Regions from separate parts of the Clostridium thermarum genome, predicted to be linked through region 1. Evidence: riboswitches for the same ligand, from Rfam matches in the RefSeq annotation. Region 1 holds a riboswitch; the other holds the start of a gene.

Region 1 (8,639 bases):
GTCAATGCGTCTATACCCGAAGCTGCAGTAAGTCCCTTTGGCATCTGCATCATTAACTCAGCATCCACTATAGCCATATCAGGAGTTAATTCATAGTCTGCAAGAGGATACTTAACACCTGTCTTTTCATCAGTGATAACCGCAAAAGGTGTAACTTCTGATCCGGTACCCGCTGAAGTTGGTATACAAACCATGGTAGCCTTTTCTCCCATCTTAGGGAAGTTATATACTCTCTTCCTGATATCCATAAATCTCATGGCTAGGTCTTCAAATCTTACCTCAGGATGTTCATACATTACCCACATAATTTTTGCAGCATCCATTGGGGAACCACCACCAACTGCAATGATAGTATCCGGCTTAAAGCTCATCATCTCAGCTGCGCCCTTCTTTGCTGTAGCCAAGGTTGGGTCTGGCTCTACGTCAAAGAAGATTTTAAAGTCAATTCCCTGTTCATCTAGGATATCGGTAACCTTATTTACAAAGCCCAATTCATAAAGTACTTTGTCTGTAACAATAAAGGCCTTCTTTTTATTCATGTCCTTAAGTTCTCTAAGAGCAACTCCAAGACAGCCATATTTAAAGTATATTTTTTCCGGAACTCTGAACCACAGCATATTCTCTCTCCTCTCAGCCACACTCTTTACGTTTAACAGATGTTTAACTCCTACATTTTCTGACACAGAGTTACCGCCCCAGGATCCGCAGCCTAAGGTTAGGGATGGAGCCAATTTGAAATTGTAAAGGTCTCCTATGGCACCTTGGGAAGAAGGCATGTTTACAATGGTTCTGCCTGTTTTCATGGTTGCACCAAACTTCTCGATCCTCTTTCTTGATCTTACTTGATCTGTATATAAAACGGAAGTATGTCCAAAGCCGCCATATTCAACGAGCTTTGCAGCCTTATAAAGCGCCTCGTCAAAATCTTTAACTCTGTATACTGCAAGTATGGGTGACAGTTTCTCATGGGAGAAGGGTTCCTCAGGTTCAATGGATTCCACTTCACCAATAAGCACCTTAGCAGTTTCCGGTACTTCCACACCGGCTAGCTTTGCAATTTTGTAAGCAGATTGACCTACTATATCTGCATTTAGGGCACCGTCTTTCAAAATTATTTTTCTAACTTTATCAATTTCTTCCCCCTTTAATATATAGGCTCCCCTTTCTGCAAACTCTGTCATAACCTCATCATATACAGAATCTATAATCAGCACAGATTGTTCAGATGCACATATAACCCCATTATCAAAGGTCTTTGAAAGCAGGATTGAGTTTACTGCCATCTTGATGTGAGCAGTTTCGTCTATTATGGCAGGTGTATTTCCTGCCCCAACCCCTATAGCAGGTTTTCCTGAAGAGTAAGCTGCCTTAACCATACCTGGTCCACCGGTAGCAAGAGTTATATCGCATTCCCGCATAACCATTGCTGATAATTCTACTGAAGGCTCATCGATCCAACCTATGATATTTTCAGGTGCACCAGCCTTAACTGCAGCGTCAAGTACAATTTTAGCTGCTTCTATAGTGGCCTTTTTAGCCCTTGGATGGGGGGAGAAAATAACACCATTTCTTGTCTTTAGTGAAATTAAGGCTTTAAATATAGCTGTGGAAGTAGGATTTGTGGTAGGAACTACAGCAGCAACTACCCCTATAGGTTCTGCAACCTTAACTATGCCAAAGGAATCATCCCTCTCAATAACACCGCAAGTCTTGTCATCCTTATATTTATTGTATATATATTCTGAAGCAAAGTGATTCTTTATAACCTTGTCTTCTACTATTCCCATACCGGTTTCTTCTGTTGCCAGCTTGGCCAGTCTTATTCTTGCGTTAGTAGCCGCCATGGCAGCTTGACGGAATATTTCATCGACTTGCTCCTGAGTATAGGAAGCATATTTCTTTTGAGCCTCTCTAACCTGTTCTATTTTAATTTTTAGCTCTTCCTTATTTGTAACCTTCATATTGATTCCTCCTTTAAAAATATATTATTTTTTTAAAAGCTATAGGTAATTTTATTATGTTTAACAAAAAAGATTTTATTCATGGAACAAATATGTTATTATTTTAACATTTTGTTTTAAAATTTTTTTACCATATTTTATTGTTTGATTGAGTTTATTCCCATCTTTCGTCATTTATGTAATAATTCAATGTAGTTTTACTCAAATTTATTTATATAATATTATATTCACATTTGAGATATATTTTTATATTGTTAATAATTTAACAATTTTATATTACAATACTTTTTACGGCCTGTCAATACATATGATGAAAATTTTAAAAATAAAACAGTGAATTATTATGCTATTTTTCTTGAAGTATAGAACTGTTCCCTAGCCAGCCTTGATATTATTACACTATTACATTTAGTAACTTTTTAATATTATTGAAGCATATCAGGTTATTTTTTGTCAACAATGTTTTTTAATTAGTAATCGTTATCATTGCAACAAAATATCTTTCAGTAAAAAAATATATAAAAGCAGAATATTTCACCTTCTATCTCCAAACAATATTGTCATAAAGTAAATTCATCATTAAGTATTAAAAAGCAATAATAAATTAATGGAAAAAGTCGTTTAAAAGGAGGAATTCATATGAAATTTAAAGCGCTACTACTTACCTTCACAATTTTAAGTTCACTGATATTGGGCGTAGGCTGCGGAGGAAAGCAGACAGAACCAAGCAAACAACAGGAAACAACTCCTCCACAAACCACACCACCGGAAACAACTCCGGACGTTACCACCACCGCTTCAATTGTAAATGATGAAGCCGCCTTCGAAAAGGCAATAAGCAACACCGGAACATGGATCATAGCAACATTGAAAGATTTAACCTTCGATAAGGAACTAGTACTGGATGGTGAATTTAAAAACGGTAAAAAGGACGATGCTGGTAATGATATTATTCAGCGAAAGATAGCATTATACACTCAAAATGAAAATAGAGAAGTAACTAACAGGTTTACTTTGACTGCACCAAAGCTTACAATAAACAGTCCTAATGCCAGAATTCAAAGCGGAACCTTCAAAGGCGACTTATATGTTTCAGCTAAAAACTTCCAATTAGTAGATGCAACCGTGGAAGGAAATGTATTCTTTGCCTCCGAAGAAGCTCAATCCACTTTTAAGATGGATGATACTAGCAAAGTAACCGGAACAAAGGAACTTAAGAAGTAACCCAACGGATTTTAATCCTTACTTAAACTGATCCTAAGAAAGTTAAAATCCCTCTGAAACAAATAAAGTTTCAGAGGGATTTTAACTATCAGCCTGCTTGGCCCTTGATTCTATTATTTTAAGGTACGCTTGAGGAATTCTCTTGTACGTTCCTGAGTAGGATTATTGAAAATTTGCTCCGGTGTTCCTTCTTCTGCAATAACACCTTTGTCCATAAATACCACGCGGTCAGAAACTTCTTTGGCAAATCCCATCTCATGGGTGACAATGAGCATTGTCAGTCCGGACTCAGCAAGTTCCTTCATAACCTTTAAAACCTCTCCCACCATTTCCGGGTCTAGGGCTGAGGTTGGTTCATCAAAAAGCATAACATCCGGTTCCATTGACAGGGCTCGTGCTATAGCCACACGCTGTTTTTGACCGCCGGATAGCTGCTTTGGCTTGGCATGAATGTATTGCTCCATTCCAACTACTTTCAAATACTTCATAGCCACTTTTTCCGCTTCCTCTTTTGTACGTCTTAAAACTTTTATTTGTCCAACCATACAGTTGTTTAGTACATCATGATTATTGAACAAATTAAACTGCTGAAAAACCATGCCTAGCTTTGTTCTGTAGGCTCGTATATCGTGCTTATCATCTAATATATTTTCACCCTTATAAATTATTTGACCTCCACTGGGCTTTTCCAATAGGTTAATACAGCGAAGAAGGGTTGATTTGCCTGAACCGGAGGAGCCGATAATACACACTACTTCTCCTTTGCTGACTGAAAAATCAATATCTTTTAGAACTTCATGACTTCCAAAGGATTTACTTAAATGTTGAATATCAATTATTTTTTCCATGCTTTCTCCTCCTTTGCTTAGTACTTAAGGTCTTGCTTGCCTTTTGTTCTTTGAAGGGCAAGTTCCGGGGTCTCTACCTGCATTTGATTAGCATACATTATATAATTATCAGGCCCGTCCATTTTCTTTTCAACATAGCGAAGAATTCTTGTAACTGTAAAGGTCATAACAAAATAAATCACCGAAGTAACAAAGAAAGTGTCAAAGTAGGCAAAGTTAATTCCAGAAACAGACTTTGATTGGAAGTACAATTCAGTTACTGAAATTACGTTTAGCACAGAAGTATCCTTTATATTTATTACAAACTCATTACCGGTAGCCGGTAATATATTTCTGATTACCTGCGGCAATACCACATTAGCCATTGTTTGAATATGACTCATTCCAATGGCCTGTGCTGCTTCAAACTGGCCTTTATCGATGGATATTATACCGCCCCGGACAATTTCTGACATATAGGCACCGGTATTGATAGATACTATGAAGATTCCGGCAACTAATGGATTCATATCTATATCAAAGGCCTGCATAGATCCATAGTAGATCACCATGGCCTGGACAATCATAGGTGTACCACGGAATACTTCTACATAAACTGAAAGAATTGCATTTATCACGTTAAAAGCATATCTTCTGGGACCTCGTTCCGGCACTGGAACTGTACGGATAATCCCTATTATCAACCCAATTATAGAACCTATAACAGTACCAATAATAGATATTAATAGTGTTGTGCCAGCTCCCCGCAGGAACATTGGCCAATATTTCATGACTATTTTTATAATGGAATCTAAGGACATATTTGTATTTTCCCCCTTCAATTTATAAACCGAGTGCCGTTATATGCACCCGGTTTTAAAGAATAATTACTCATTTGCTGGCTGATTCTTAATAGCATTATCCATAATCTGCTTACGTTCATCCTCTGATATGTTTGCTAAGGCTTCATTGATTTTCTCTGTTAAGTCGCTGCCTTTTTTAAGTCCTACTGCTATAGCCGTATCTTCAGGTGAAGTCTCAAACCCAGTTGTAAACTCTATCATTTTAAAGTTACTGTTTGCTGCTTCTGCACTAACGCCTTCAGGACGCTCTGATACGTAACCATCAATCTTACCGGACTCTAACGCAACTCTCATTGCAGGAAAATTATCCATGGCTGTTTGCTTATCCACACCCTTAATCTGATCTATAACTGTGTAGTGGAAGGTATTCAATTGTGCAGTAATTTTTGCTCCGCTGAAATCCTGAATAGAAGTAGCTCCATCATACTTTCCGCCCTTCTTAACTACCATTACCAAGTCTGAAGTATAATAGTTATCTGAAAAGTCAATAGCCTCTTTACGCTTTTCTGTCGGTGACATACCTGCAATGATGGCATCTATTTTACCTGAAGTAAGAGCTGGAATCAGTCCCTCCCATTCAGTCTTTACAATTACAAGTTCCTTACCTAAGCTATCTGCTATTTTCTTAGCTATCTCAACGTCGTATCCTCCGGCATAATCTGAACTTCCTTGAATTTTTACCCCACCGTTGGACTCATTCATTTGAGTCCAGTTAAAAGGAGCATATCCAGCTTCCATACCTACCTTAAAGGTTCCCTTAGAACTGCCCCCTTTAGCTGTACAACCAGAAAGCAGCATAATAGCTGATAATGACGCTGCGATTAATAATGATAATTTTTTTCTCATAATTAATTTCCCCCTTGAAAAATAATATAATTTTTATAAATCCCTTAAATATAAAGCTAACTTACCATTTGGGGGCATCTTTTAAAATACAAAAAAAGACCTGAGGATGTCCTCAGGCCGCAAAACGCACAGCTGCCTAGTACCCCTACCATTCCCAAATGAGATAGCACAACTCAATAAACCGGGTAATTTATTGAGACAGTCCTGCAGCTCTTAACTGCAGACCCAGCAAATAATACGGAGAAAGTATTATAAGCTTCGGCGATATTTCCTTCTTCCTAGGTTCATAGCTTTCTCAGACTCCGCTAGGAACTGTTAAATACCGCGCCTCTACCCCACCTGTAAAAGTGAGGTCCTATTAAATTTTAAATATAGTGTACAATATCATTAACAATCTGTCAACCCATATATTTTAAGATTTTTACTTCAAACTTTCAATAAAGTATTAGCCCCATTGATTTAATAAAACTTGCTTTCTCCTCTAATCTCATCCGATGAGGCCCTATATTTTCTCATTTAACTAAAACACTTTCATATTTCACCGCTTTAATGGATTTGAAATGGTAAATTTATAGGTTTATACTATACTTGGACAATTTACCTTATTTTTATCTTTTATATTTTATCATTTAAGTTACGAAAGCTGGTGTTAAATAATATGAATTTTAACTTTTTACGTCAGAATACGGAGCAGAGACGTGATCTAATACTTAATGGTCCTATATCCTCTACTCTTTTTCTACTGTCCTTTCCAACCTTAATGATGGGATTGGTTCAGTCGATTATGCCGGTTATGGATGGTATTTTTATAAATAACCTTATAGGAACCATTGGTGCCAGTGCCATCACCTACAGCGGCCCGATTATCAATATGATGATTGCTCTTGCACAGGGCCTCAGCGTTGCAGGAATGGCCTTGATGGGCCAGATGAATGGCCGGGGAAATTATAAGGGTGTGAAGCATGTTTCAACGCAAATCGTTGTATTTGCATTTTTAATTGGTTGCATAACTGCTCCAATACTTTATCTACTGGCTTACCCTGTATCATCAAATGTTGACGCTCAAATCGCCCATGATGTATTTTTGTATCTTGCATTAAATTCCTTGGTATTACCTTTTTCATTTTTAGAATCCATATATAATGCCATAAAAAATGCCAGCGGAAAACCTGAGGCTACTTTTATTAGAATGGTAATTATGCTTATTTTAAAAATCATATTCAACGTAGTATTTATCATTGTTTTCCCACTTGGCTTAGTTGGTTCTGTTATGTCTTCTCTGCTATCAAATATCCTAATTTGTCTTTGGATGTTTTATGAGCTATTTATAAAGAAAGGAGAAGATAGGTTAACCCTAAAGGGCTTTAAATTTGATACTAAAGTATTGCTCAAATTGATTACTATAGGAATTCCTTCTATGCTATCAAGCTTAATGCTAAACCTGGGATTCTTCCTTATAAATAACGAAACTGAGAAATATGGCCCCATAGTACTTACAGGTCAGGGAATCGCAAACAATATAACTTCTGTCTGCTTTAATCTTCCCTCAGCCTTTGGATCTGCAGTAACTACAATGGTAAGTATGAACATTGGTGCCGGCCAAAGTGCAAAAGCAAAAAAGACCTGTTTCCAGGCCTGCTTGGTAAGTGCAGCTACTGCAGCAATTTTAATAGCCATAGTGCTGCCCTTGTCTTCCAGTCTTACAACGCTGTTTACCAATGAGCAAGAGGTTCTCACTGTAGCTAACAGATCGCTGAACATATATATTTACTCGGTTATTGGCTTTGGTGTATGTATGGTTCAGCAAGGTGCCTTCATCGGCCTGGGCCGAACAAGACTGCCTCTGGTTATAAGTTTACTTAGAATTTGGCTGCTAAGATACCTATTTATTTTAGCAACGGAGCGTGTGCTAGGTTTCTATTCCGTATTCTGGGGCAATCTTTTTTCAAATTACGCAGCAGCCATAATATCAACCATAATAATTTTAAGAACAAAATGGGTTTCAGCCATTTCTCTTAAGGAAAATAAAAGCAACACCACTAAACCCGCATCAGTAGTTTAGCAATATAAAAAGAAAGTGCTCGCCACTTTCTTTTTTTCTTCCCCCTTGACACTTATAAGAGGGAATTTTATACTACATGCAGTGCTGACTACGTGATGAATCATGCTATAATTCTGATTAAAGAAGGAGATTACAGAATGTTATCTTTAAGGAATATAGAGAAGAGCTACACTACCGGTGCTTTTACCCAAGTAGCCTTAACTGGAATCAATTTGAGTTTCAGAGAAAATGAGTTTGTAGCTATTCTTGGTGCCAGTGGTTCAGGAAAAACCACTTTTTTAAATATCATTGGCGGACTTGATAGATATGACAGCGGTGATTTGATTATCAACGGTAAATCCACAAAGGAATTTTCTGATTTAGACTGGGACGCATACAGAAACAACAGTGTAGGCTTTATTTTTCAAAGCTATAATCTGATTCCCCACCTAAGCATCATAGATAATGTTGAAATGGGCATGACCTTGAGTGGCATTACTGCCAGGGCTAAAAGAAACAAGGCCTTGACAGTGCTTGAAAGAGTGGGGCTGAAGGAACATATACATAAGAAGCCAAATCAGCTATCCGGTGGTCAAATGCAGAGGGTTGCCATAGCCAGGGCCTTGGCCAACGATCCTGATATAATCCTTGCTGATGAACCTACAGGTGCCCTAGACTCTGTGACAAGCAGGCAGATAATGGACTTAATTATGGAGATATCAAAGGACAAACTTGTCATCATGGTCACTCATAATTCTGAATTGGCCCATACCTATGCCAGTAGAATTGTGGAGTTTAGAGATGGAGAAGTAATAGCTGATTCTAATCCCCTAGAAGAAAAAGAGATCAATGCAGAGTACAGCCTAAAAAAAACAAA
Region 2 (8,639 bases), 260 kb from region 1:
AGTGGGAAGCTCTACAAGGCAGGGGGCAGATTCAGAAGTTCTTCCGCACATATTGGAGAGAATTTTATTATCCTTAGGAAAAGGAAGAGAGGAATTATTTAGGGCTTATGCTCAATCCTTTATGATTTCAGCTGATTTGGCTCATGCTATACATCCTAATTCCACTGAAAAATACGATCCAATAAATAGGGCTGTAATTAATGGCGGACCGGTGATTAAGGTAAGTGCAGCCCAAAAGTACACTTCAGACAGCGTAACTGCAGGAGTTTATGAAATGATATGCAAGAGGGCAGGGGTGCCAGTACAAAGATTTGTAAACCGATCAGATGAAAGAGGCGGATCAACCATAGGGCCGATATCTTCAACTCACTTGCCCATAAGATCTGTAGACATAGGAACACCAATACTTGCAATGCACTCTGTAAGAGAACTTGGTGGTGTGGACGATCATGGCTATGTAATTAAGTCCTTCATAGAATTCTTCAGCAATTAGTCATTACTCATTAACTATAAAATAGTGTTGCATATTGTGTATATTTATGCTAATATTAAGCTAATTTAATAAAGAGATACCTATGTTAGAGGTGCTGGAATTAATAGTATTCATGAAGAGCCGGCAGGCATTGACGCATGAAGAAAGGAATTCCAGCCGAAGAAAATGTTTTGGCAGAGGCGTTTTCTGGCTTTGCATAGAAGATATGCAAGGTTGTCACCGATTATGATGAGGTGGAGAGCTACAAGGTGCACAAAGTTGTATTTAGATCCCTATATCTATACAGCAAAGGTGTTCCTTTGCTGTATTTTTATTATCTAAATATTATTTTTATGAGTCAGATCCACGGATAAACTTTACAATACTAAAATATTATTTTGGTGAATTTATAGAAATGCTCACATCCTTTACTTTTATGGATAAAATAGTAATAGATGAAATTATTACTAGGTCATCTGTAGTGTAATTAGGAATGAAGAATACCTCTAGGGGGCCGATAGAATGTCTGAAATATTTAGTATAAACAATAATGATAACTTTTATGAAATACATAAAATCTGTGCCCTTAAGAGGGAAAATAAATTAAGAGCCATAGAAGTAGTTGAAAGTGCCCTTTGAGCTTAAAAATTGAGGATGGAGGGATAAAAAATGAGGTTGTTTGGTAGTATGAATATAATAGATAATGAACTCACAGTAGGTGGTGTAAAGTGTACAGATATGGTAAAGGAGTTTGGTACACCCCTGTATGTTTATGACGAGGAGCTATTAAGAGACAACTGCAGGAGATACATCAAAGCTTTCAAAGTGAATGAAAATAAAAATAGAGTTGCATATGCAGGAAAGGCGTTTCTTACATTGACAATGTGTAACATAATAAAAGAGGAAGGTCTATGTTTGGATGTGGTATCCGGAGGAGAACTATATACGGCATACAAAAGTGGATTTCCCATGGAAAGGGTTTATTTTCATGGAAATAATAAGACTGTGGAAGAAATTGAGATGGGTGTTAAGCTGGGAGTAGGCAGGTTTGTAGTGGATAATTTCTCAGAAATAGAAATTATCAGTGCAGTTGCAGGTGAATACAAGGTAAATCAGAACATTCTGCTTCGTCTTACACCAGGCATAGAAGCACATACCCATGATTATATAAAGACTGGGCAGGTAGATTCCAAGTTTGGCTTTACCCTGCTGAATAATAACACTTTAAAGGCTGTGAAAAGTGCAATTGAAAAGGAAAATGTAGAACTGGTGGGAATACACTGCCATATTGGGTCTCAGATTTTTGAAACAGAGCCCTATAAGGATGCTACAAATATAATGTTGACTTTAATGCAGAATATCTATGATGAGACAGGATATATGCTTTCTGAACTGGACTTAGGCGGTGGTTTTGGTATCTACTATAAAGAAGGGGATAAGCCTTACAGTATTGAAGAGTATTGCAGTAAAATAATTGAGACTTATGAAGAAAAGTGCAAGGAGCTCACCATTGTGCCGCCGATGCTGACCATTGAACCTGGCAGATCCATAGTCGGTAATGCCGGTATTACACTATATACTGTAGGGGCTATAAAGGAAATTCCGGAAATAAGAAAGTATGTGGCTGTGGATGGAGGAATGACTGACAATATAAGACCAGCCCTATATAGAGCCCAATATGAATGTGTTATAGCCAACAAAGTCAAAGGTGGAGAAAGTGAGCAGGTTACCATCTCAGGGAAATGCTGTGAATCTGGAGATATACTATTGACTGATATAACTATACCTGAAGTTAAAAGTGGAGATATACTGGCAGTGCTTTCCACAGGAGCATATGGATATTCTATGGCAAGTAACTATAATAAAATACCTAAGGCTGCAGTTGTGATGGCGTCAAAGGGTACAACAAGACTTATTTGCAGGAGAGAGACCTACGAGGACGTTATAAAAAATGAAATAATGTAACATCTATGAAAGAAGTGGCGAAGGCCACTTTTTTTTATATTTTCCTGTTTTTTAGGTAATAATAATTTAAGGCACATAAAAAGTTACTGGTTTTGGAGGGAGATATGGGATGATATATATATACTTATCAATTTTGACTGCAGCCTTATTCTGGATAATCCATATTGCTTTAGAGGACTATGAATATATTGATGAAAATATAATGGAGGACGTTCCCAACATATATGTAAACAATGAAGACCTGGAAAAACACGCAGTACAGATTTCAACTCACTTTTCTGAAACAAAAAAAATGAACTCAAAGAGAAGGCTTATAAAAAGCCTTGACAAGAGTTTTCAAAATATATTGAAGGGTTATGACTATATTGATAAGGAAGCTGATAGCAAGAGAGAGATGGTTCCGGCAGCGGAGTGGCTGTTAGACAATCTGTATTTGATTCAAAAAGAATATAAAGATATAAAGTCAAATATGCCTGAAAGCTACTATAAAAACCTTCCGGTTATTAGTAAAGGAATAATGAAGGGATATCCGAGAGTTTATCAGATTGCTGTAGAAATAATATCACATACGGACGGTTTGGTAGATGAAGTAAGAATAGAGAGATTTATAAATGCTTATCAGAAGAATACCATTTTAACCAGCGGTGAACTATGGGCGCTGCCCATTATGCTTAGAATCGCATTGATTCAAAACATAAGCCATATCGTAGAAAAGATAGTTTATGCCTTAAAGGAAAAAAGGCAGGGGGAGATTGTTGCAGACAGAGTAATTAATGCCTATGCCGATAAGAAACTAAAGCAGGAAATTGAGATATTGAAGAATACAAAGTTCAATTTTTCCTCTCATTTCGTGGAAAGGATTATAAAAGTAATCAGAGATAATGGAGTTGACAGTGACGAAGTTTACACATGGTTGAATGAGAATTTGGAAGCTAACCAATCCAATATAGAAAAGACTGTCAGCAGAGAACATAGAAAACAGGCCAATTACCAGATTTCTCTTGGAAATAGTATAAATTCTATAAGGGTTTTGGGGGCATTAGATTGGAAGCACTCCTTTGAAAAGTTAAGTTATGTGGAGCAAATCCTAAAGGATGACCCGGCACAGATTTATTCAAAGATGGATTTTGAGTCCAGAGATAATTATAGACACAGTTTGGAGGTATTGGCCAGAAAAGCTAGGATTGGAGAAGCCCTCGTAGCAAAAAAGGTCATAGAATGTGCAAAAAGCGAGGATAAAGAGGAGTCAGAGCTGTATAAGAAGCATATTGGGTACTACCTAATAGATGATGGAATAAATATTTTAAAGAAGAAGATAAAGTATAAGCCGGGAATTCCCGACAGGCTGGCTGATACAATAAAAAATCATCCTCTGTTTTTCTATCTGGGGATATTAATTTGCGGCATGGGCCTTATAGGAACTGCTACACTGTTAATAAGCTTATCAAGAGATAATAATGTTGTCTTGTGGAGATATATTATTGGAGGGGTAGCTATACTTATTCCCTGCAGTGAAATTGTAATCTCTATACTGAATCGGAGCATAAACTCTCTGGCCAATCCGAAATTTGTACCGAAATTATCCTTAGAAGACGGAATACCGGTGGAAAGTTCCACTGTAGTAGTAATACCTACTTTAGTCAATAGTGAAAAGCGGGCAAAGGAACTCATTGATGACTTGGAGGTATATTACCTAGCAAACTCGGAGAAAAATCTGTATTTTGCATTATTAGCAGACTTTCCGGACAGTAAGGAAGAACATTCAAAAAATGATGAAGCTATTGTCAATTATGCACTAAAGCACATTAGACAATTGAATGAAAAGTATTGTCAAGAAAATAATGATATCTTCTATTTTCTCTGCAGATACAGAAAGTATAATGACAAACAGGGAGTATGGATGGGATGGGAAAGAAAAAGGGGAAAGCTCATGGAGTTTAATGCCCTGCTTAGAGGTGATAAGAATACCACCTACAATGTTATCAGCAGTGATTTAAGCCAACTTAAAGCTGTTAAATATGTAATTACTCTGGATGCGGATACCATTTTGCCTAGGGACGCTGCAAAGCGGTTAATTGGAGCTATGAGCCATGTTTTGAACCGTGCCGTGATTGACAAAAATAAAAAGAAAGTAATTCGAGGATATGGAATTATGCAGCCTAGGGTTAGTGTAGCAACATTGGTAGCAAACAAGACTCCTTTTTCTAGAATATTCTCCGGCGAAACAGGATTGGATATGTATACCTCTGCGGTGTCTGATGTTTATCAGGATCTCTTTGGAGAGGGTATTTTTACCGGAAAAGGCATATATGATATAGATGTGTTTGAAACGGTATTAAAGGGAGAAATACCTGAAAATGCGGTTTTAAGCCACGATCTTTTAGAGGGCAATTATGCCAGAACAGCATTGGTTACAGATATTGAACTCATTGATGGATATCCGGCATATTATAATTCAAGTAGTAAAAGGCTGCATAGATGGGTTAGAGGAGATTGGCAGCTATTACCGTGGCTTTTTAAAAAAAGTTCCTTAAGTGGCTTGTCTAAGTGGAAGATATTTGATAACTTGAGAAGAAGCCTTATAACTCCTTCTATTGTCATACTTATACTACTTGCACTGAGTATATTGCCCACAGAGGAACCTTGGATAATAGTGGCTTTTCTTTCTATAATATGTCCCGTATTTTTTGATGTATCTGACGCTGTTGTAGCACCAAGCAAAGGTCTTAACCTTACCGGCCGTTTTAGGAATGTCATAATGGCGGCTGAACAGATTTTCTTGTTATTTTGCTTTATTCCTTACATGGCATATTTGATGTGTGATGCTATAATAAGAACACTTTACAGGCTTTTCATAAGCAAAAGAAATCTCTTAGAATGGCAGACTGCTGCTGATGCAGAAGCAACCAGCGGAAAGGATTTTAAATCATATATAAGCCGAATGTGGCCCGCAAGCGTACTGGCTGCACTTATTGGAGTTCTAGCTTTTAATAGCTACTTATATTTTGGGTTAATCTTGTTGCCTTCTACCATATTGTGGTTTGTAAGTCCGTATATTGCCTACTATATAAGTAAGGAATACTCACCAAAGGAGTATACTTATAGCAAGGAGGATAGAGAATTACTCAGAAGGCTAAGCAGAGAGATCTGGGCTTATTTTGAGGACTTTGTAAACAGCGGGAATAATTGGCTGGCACCGGATAACTATCAAGAAAGTCCACCTAATGGGGTTGCCCATAGGACCTCACCAACAAATATAGGTATGGGGCTTACAAGTAATATCTGTGCCCATGATTTGGGCTATATCGGTATAAACGAAACCATTGACAGAATCGATAAGACCATGATTACTATTGAAGGTCTCATAGGTTATAAAGGCCATCTTTTCAACTGGTATGATACAGTAACAAAAGAACCCCTATATCCAAGATACATATCTACCGTTGATAGTGGAAATATGGTTGCTTATATGTGGCTGGCAGCCCGTTGTCTAGAGATATATTTAGATGAACCGCTATTAAGTAAAAATTATATTGCGGGAATAGAGGATACCATAAGGTTAGCAGCTAAGGAGATTGAGGAAAAGACAACTTTAAAAGCACCCTATGAAGCTATCATGAAAAAGATACCTGGTCTTTCTATGGACTTAGTATCCTGGAAGAACTTCTTGATGGAACTTTGGAGCAAGGTTATTGAAATAGAGAAGAATGTAGAAGGAAAAAACTTGTATTGGAATTCTAAGCTGAAGAATAGCTGCAGCAAATTCCTTAGTGAATTCCAAAGATATGTTCCTTGGGTGGATATAGTCTGCTGCGAAAATCATATCCCGCAGGAAATTAAAAATGAGTTTATAAGTATAGTAAACAATAGTGCATTCAAGGATATTACAGTGCTGCTGGATAGAGCTTTGCAAAAGTTTAGGAAGTTAAACAATGATAATTTCGAAAACAATGATTTTGAGAGCTTTTCTGAGCTTATTGCAAATGGTAATAAGGAAATTATGCAGCATATAAATAGAGCATCCAAATTGATAAGGAGGCTTGTAAAGTTTGTTGAGAACACAGATTTTAGGGTGGTTTATGATAGAAAGAGACAGCTCTTCTCAATTGGATATGATATGGAAAAGGATGCTCTGAATAATAGTTATTACGACTTGCTTGCTTCTGAGGCAAGATGTGCCAGCTTTATGGCAATAGCAAAGGGAGATGTGGAACAGAAACATTGGTTTAAACTTGGCCGTGCAATGACTTTTATGGGAAAGTCCAAAGGCTTAGTGTCCTGGAGTGGAACTATGTTTGAATACTTTATGCCCTTGCTTATTATGAAGACCTATCCTGATACCTTGATTGATGAAACCTACAAGGCGGTAATTGAAGGACAAAAGATATACTGCAGGGAGAGAAATGTGCCTTGGGGAATATCAGAGTCAGCATTTTATTATTTTGACAATGCTATGAACTATCAATATAAGGCTTTTGGTATACCCGGTATTGGACTAAAGAGAGGGTTATCAAATGAATTGGTAGTCTCACCTTATGCCACCGTTATTTCTCTTCAGAAGGGACTAAAAGGAGGCGTAGAGAATATCAAAAGACTTATCAAGGAAGGTATGGAAGGCAAATATGGCCTATATGAGGCAGCGGACTATACTAGGGAAAGGCTGCCAAAAGGTAAAAATAAGGCTGTTGTAAAGTGCTTTATGGTACATCACCAGGGTATGAGCCTTATGGCACTGAATAATGTGCTAAATAGGGATGCCCTTGTTGAACGTTTCCATAGTATTCCTGAAGTTAAGGCAACTGAACTGCTATTGCAGGAAAAGGTACCAAGAAATGTAGTTTACGATAGAGAAGTGACCTTTAAGGTTCATGAGGGAGTGAATGAAAAGTATAGTTTATTTGTAAGAGCCTATAACACAGCGCTGACAGAGGTACCGGAAACCAATATACTATCCAATGGAACCTATAGCATGATGATTTCAAACAGTGGAAGCGGCTATGCTAAAAAAGAAGATATGACCTTGTATAGGTGGAGGGAAGACGCTACCGATGACAGCAGCGGTATGTTCTTTTATATAAAAAACTTGAATGAAAATACGTACTGGAGCTCAACCTATGAACCATGTAAAAATGAAGGCACTGATTATCAGGTTATCTTTTCAATGGATAAGGTTGAATTTAAGAGAAGAGACGGAAATATTTCTTCACATACAGAGATTACAGTAAGCGGAGAAGATAATGCAGAGATAAGAAGAATAAATCTTACCAACCATGGTACAGAAGAAGTTATATTGGAGATCACATCTTATTGTGAGGTTACCTTGGCTCCTTATAACGCAGACCTTGTTCATCCTGCTTTTAGTAATTTGTTTATAGGGACAGAGTATGTGGAAGCTACAGGCTGCATATTAGCCAATAGACGACCTCGGGCAAAAGGACAAAAGAAGCCTTGGTTAATGCAAACAATAGCATTACAGGGTGAGGCTATTGGAAATCTACAATATGAAACCAGCAGATTGAATTTTATAGGTAGAGGAAGAACTCTGTATAATCCTGTGGCAATGGATAAAGATGCCCCTCTGCAAAATACCGTAGGCGCAGTATTAGATCCAATCATAAGCATGAGAAGAAGAATAAGATTAAGGAGCGGAGAGAGCTGCAAAATTGCATTTACAATTGCAGTTGCAGATTCAAAGGAAGAAGCAACAGAATTATCTAAGAAGTACAGGGAATTCCAGAATATTAATAGAGCCTTTGAGCTCTCTTGGACTGAAAGCCAGGTAGAAATGAAGTACATGGGTATAAAATCTACCCAGGCAAATCTTTACCAAATTATGGCCTCTAAAATACTGTTTATAAATGAGCAGCTTATGCAAAGAGGGCACTATATTAGAAATATTAAAAAACATCAAAGAGATTTGTGGGCCTATGGAATATCCGGAGATTTACCTATTGTCCTTCTTATTATAAGACATGAGAATGATTTGGATTATGTGAGACAGCTGATGAGTGCCCATGAGTACTGGGGCTTAAAGGGCTTAAAAGTAGACTTGATTATATTGAATCTGGAAGAAGTGTCTTACGCTCAGCCACTACAAAATTCAGTAAGAGATATGCTGGCAATGAGAAAAGGAGGAGGTGGAAACAAAGGAAATATTTTTGTTCATAACAGAACAACCATGGATGAAGGTACTATAGAACTA

What was found. Region 1 has a riboswitch for lysine ahead of FHY60_RS10100 (transporter substrate-binding domain-containing protein). Riboswitches for the same ligand answer to the same signal wherever they lie in the genome.
Region 2: it holds a riboswitch for lysine, as region 1 does, so the genes downstream of both, lysA (diaminopimelate decarboxylase) here and FHY60_RS10100 (transporter substrate-binding domain-containing protein) in region 1, are expected to answer to the same signal.

Annotation. Positions count from the first base shown of each region.
Region 1 covers NZ_CP040924.1:2,217,822-2,226,460, forward strand. Annotated here, with positions in the region: gene adhE (bifunctional acetaldehyde-CoA/alcohol dehydrogenase) at 1-1,961, opposite strand, end outside; gene FHY60_RS10085 (hypothetical protein) at 2,601-3,185, shown strand; gene FHY60_RS10090 (amino acid ABC transporter ATP-binding protein) at 3,299-4,033, opposite strand; gene FHY60_RS10095 (amino acid ABC transporter permease) at 4,051-4,833, opposite strand; gene FHY60_RS10100 (transporter substrate-binding domain-containing protein) at 4,900-5,721, opposite strand; lysine riboswitch at 5,878-6,062, opposite strand; gene FHY60_RS10105 (MATE family efflux transporter) at 6,380-7,783, shown strand; gene FHY60_RS10110 (ABC transporter ATP-binding protein/permease) at 7,921-8,639, shown strand, end outside.
Region 2 covers NZ_CP040924.1:2,479,177-2,487,815, reverse strand. Annotated here, with positions in the region: gene FHY60_RS11170 (M18 family aminopeptidase) at 1-493, shown strand, start outside; lysine riboswitch at 572-745, shown strand; gene lysA (diaminopimelate decarboxylase) at 1,142-2,437, shown strand; gene FHY60_RS11160 (glycoside hydrolase family 94 protein) at 2,547-8,639, shown strand, end outside.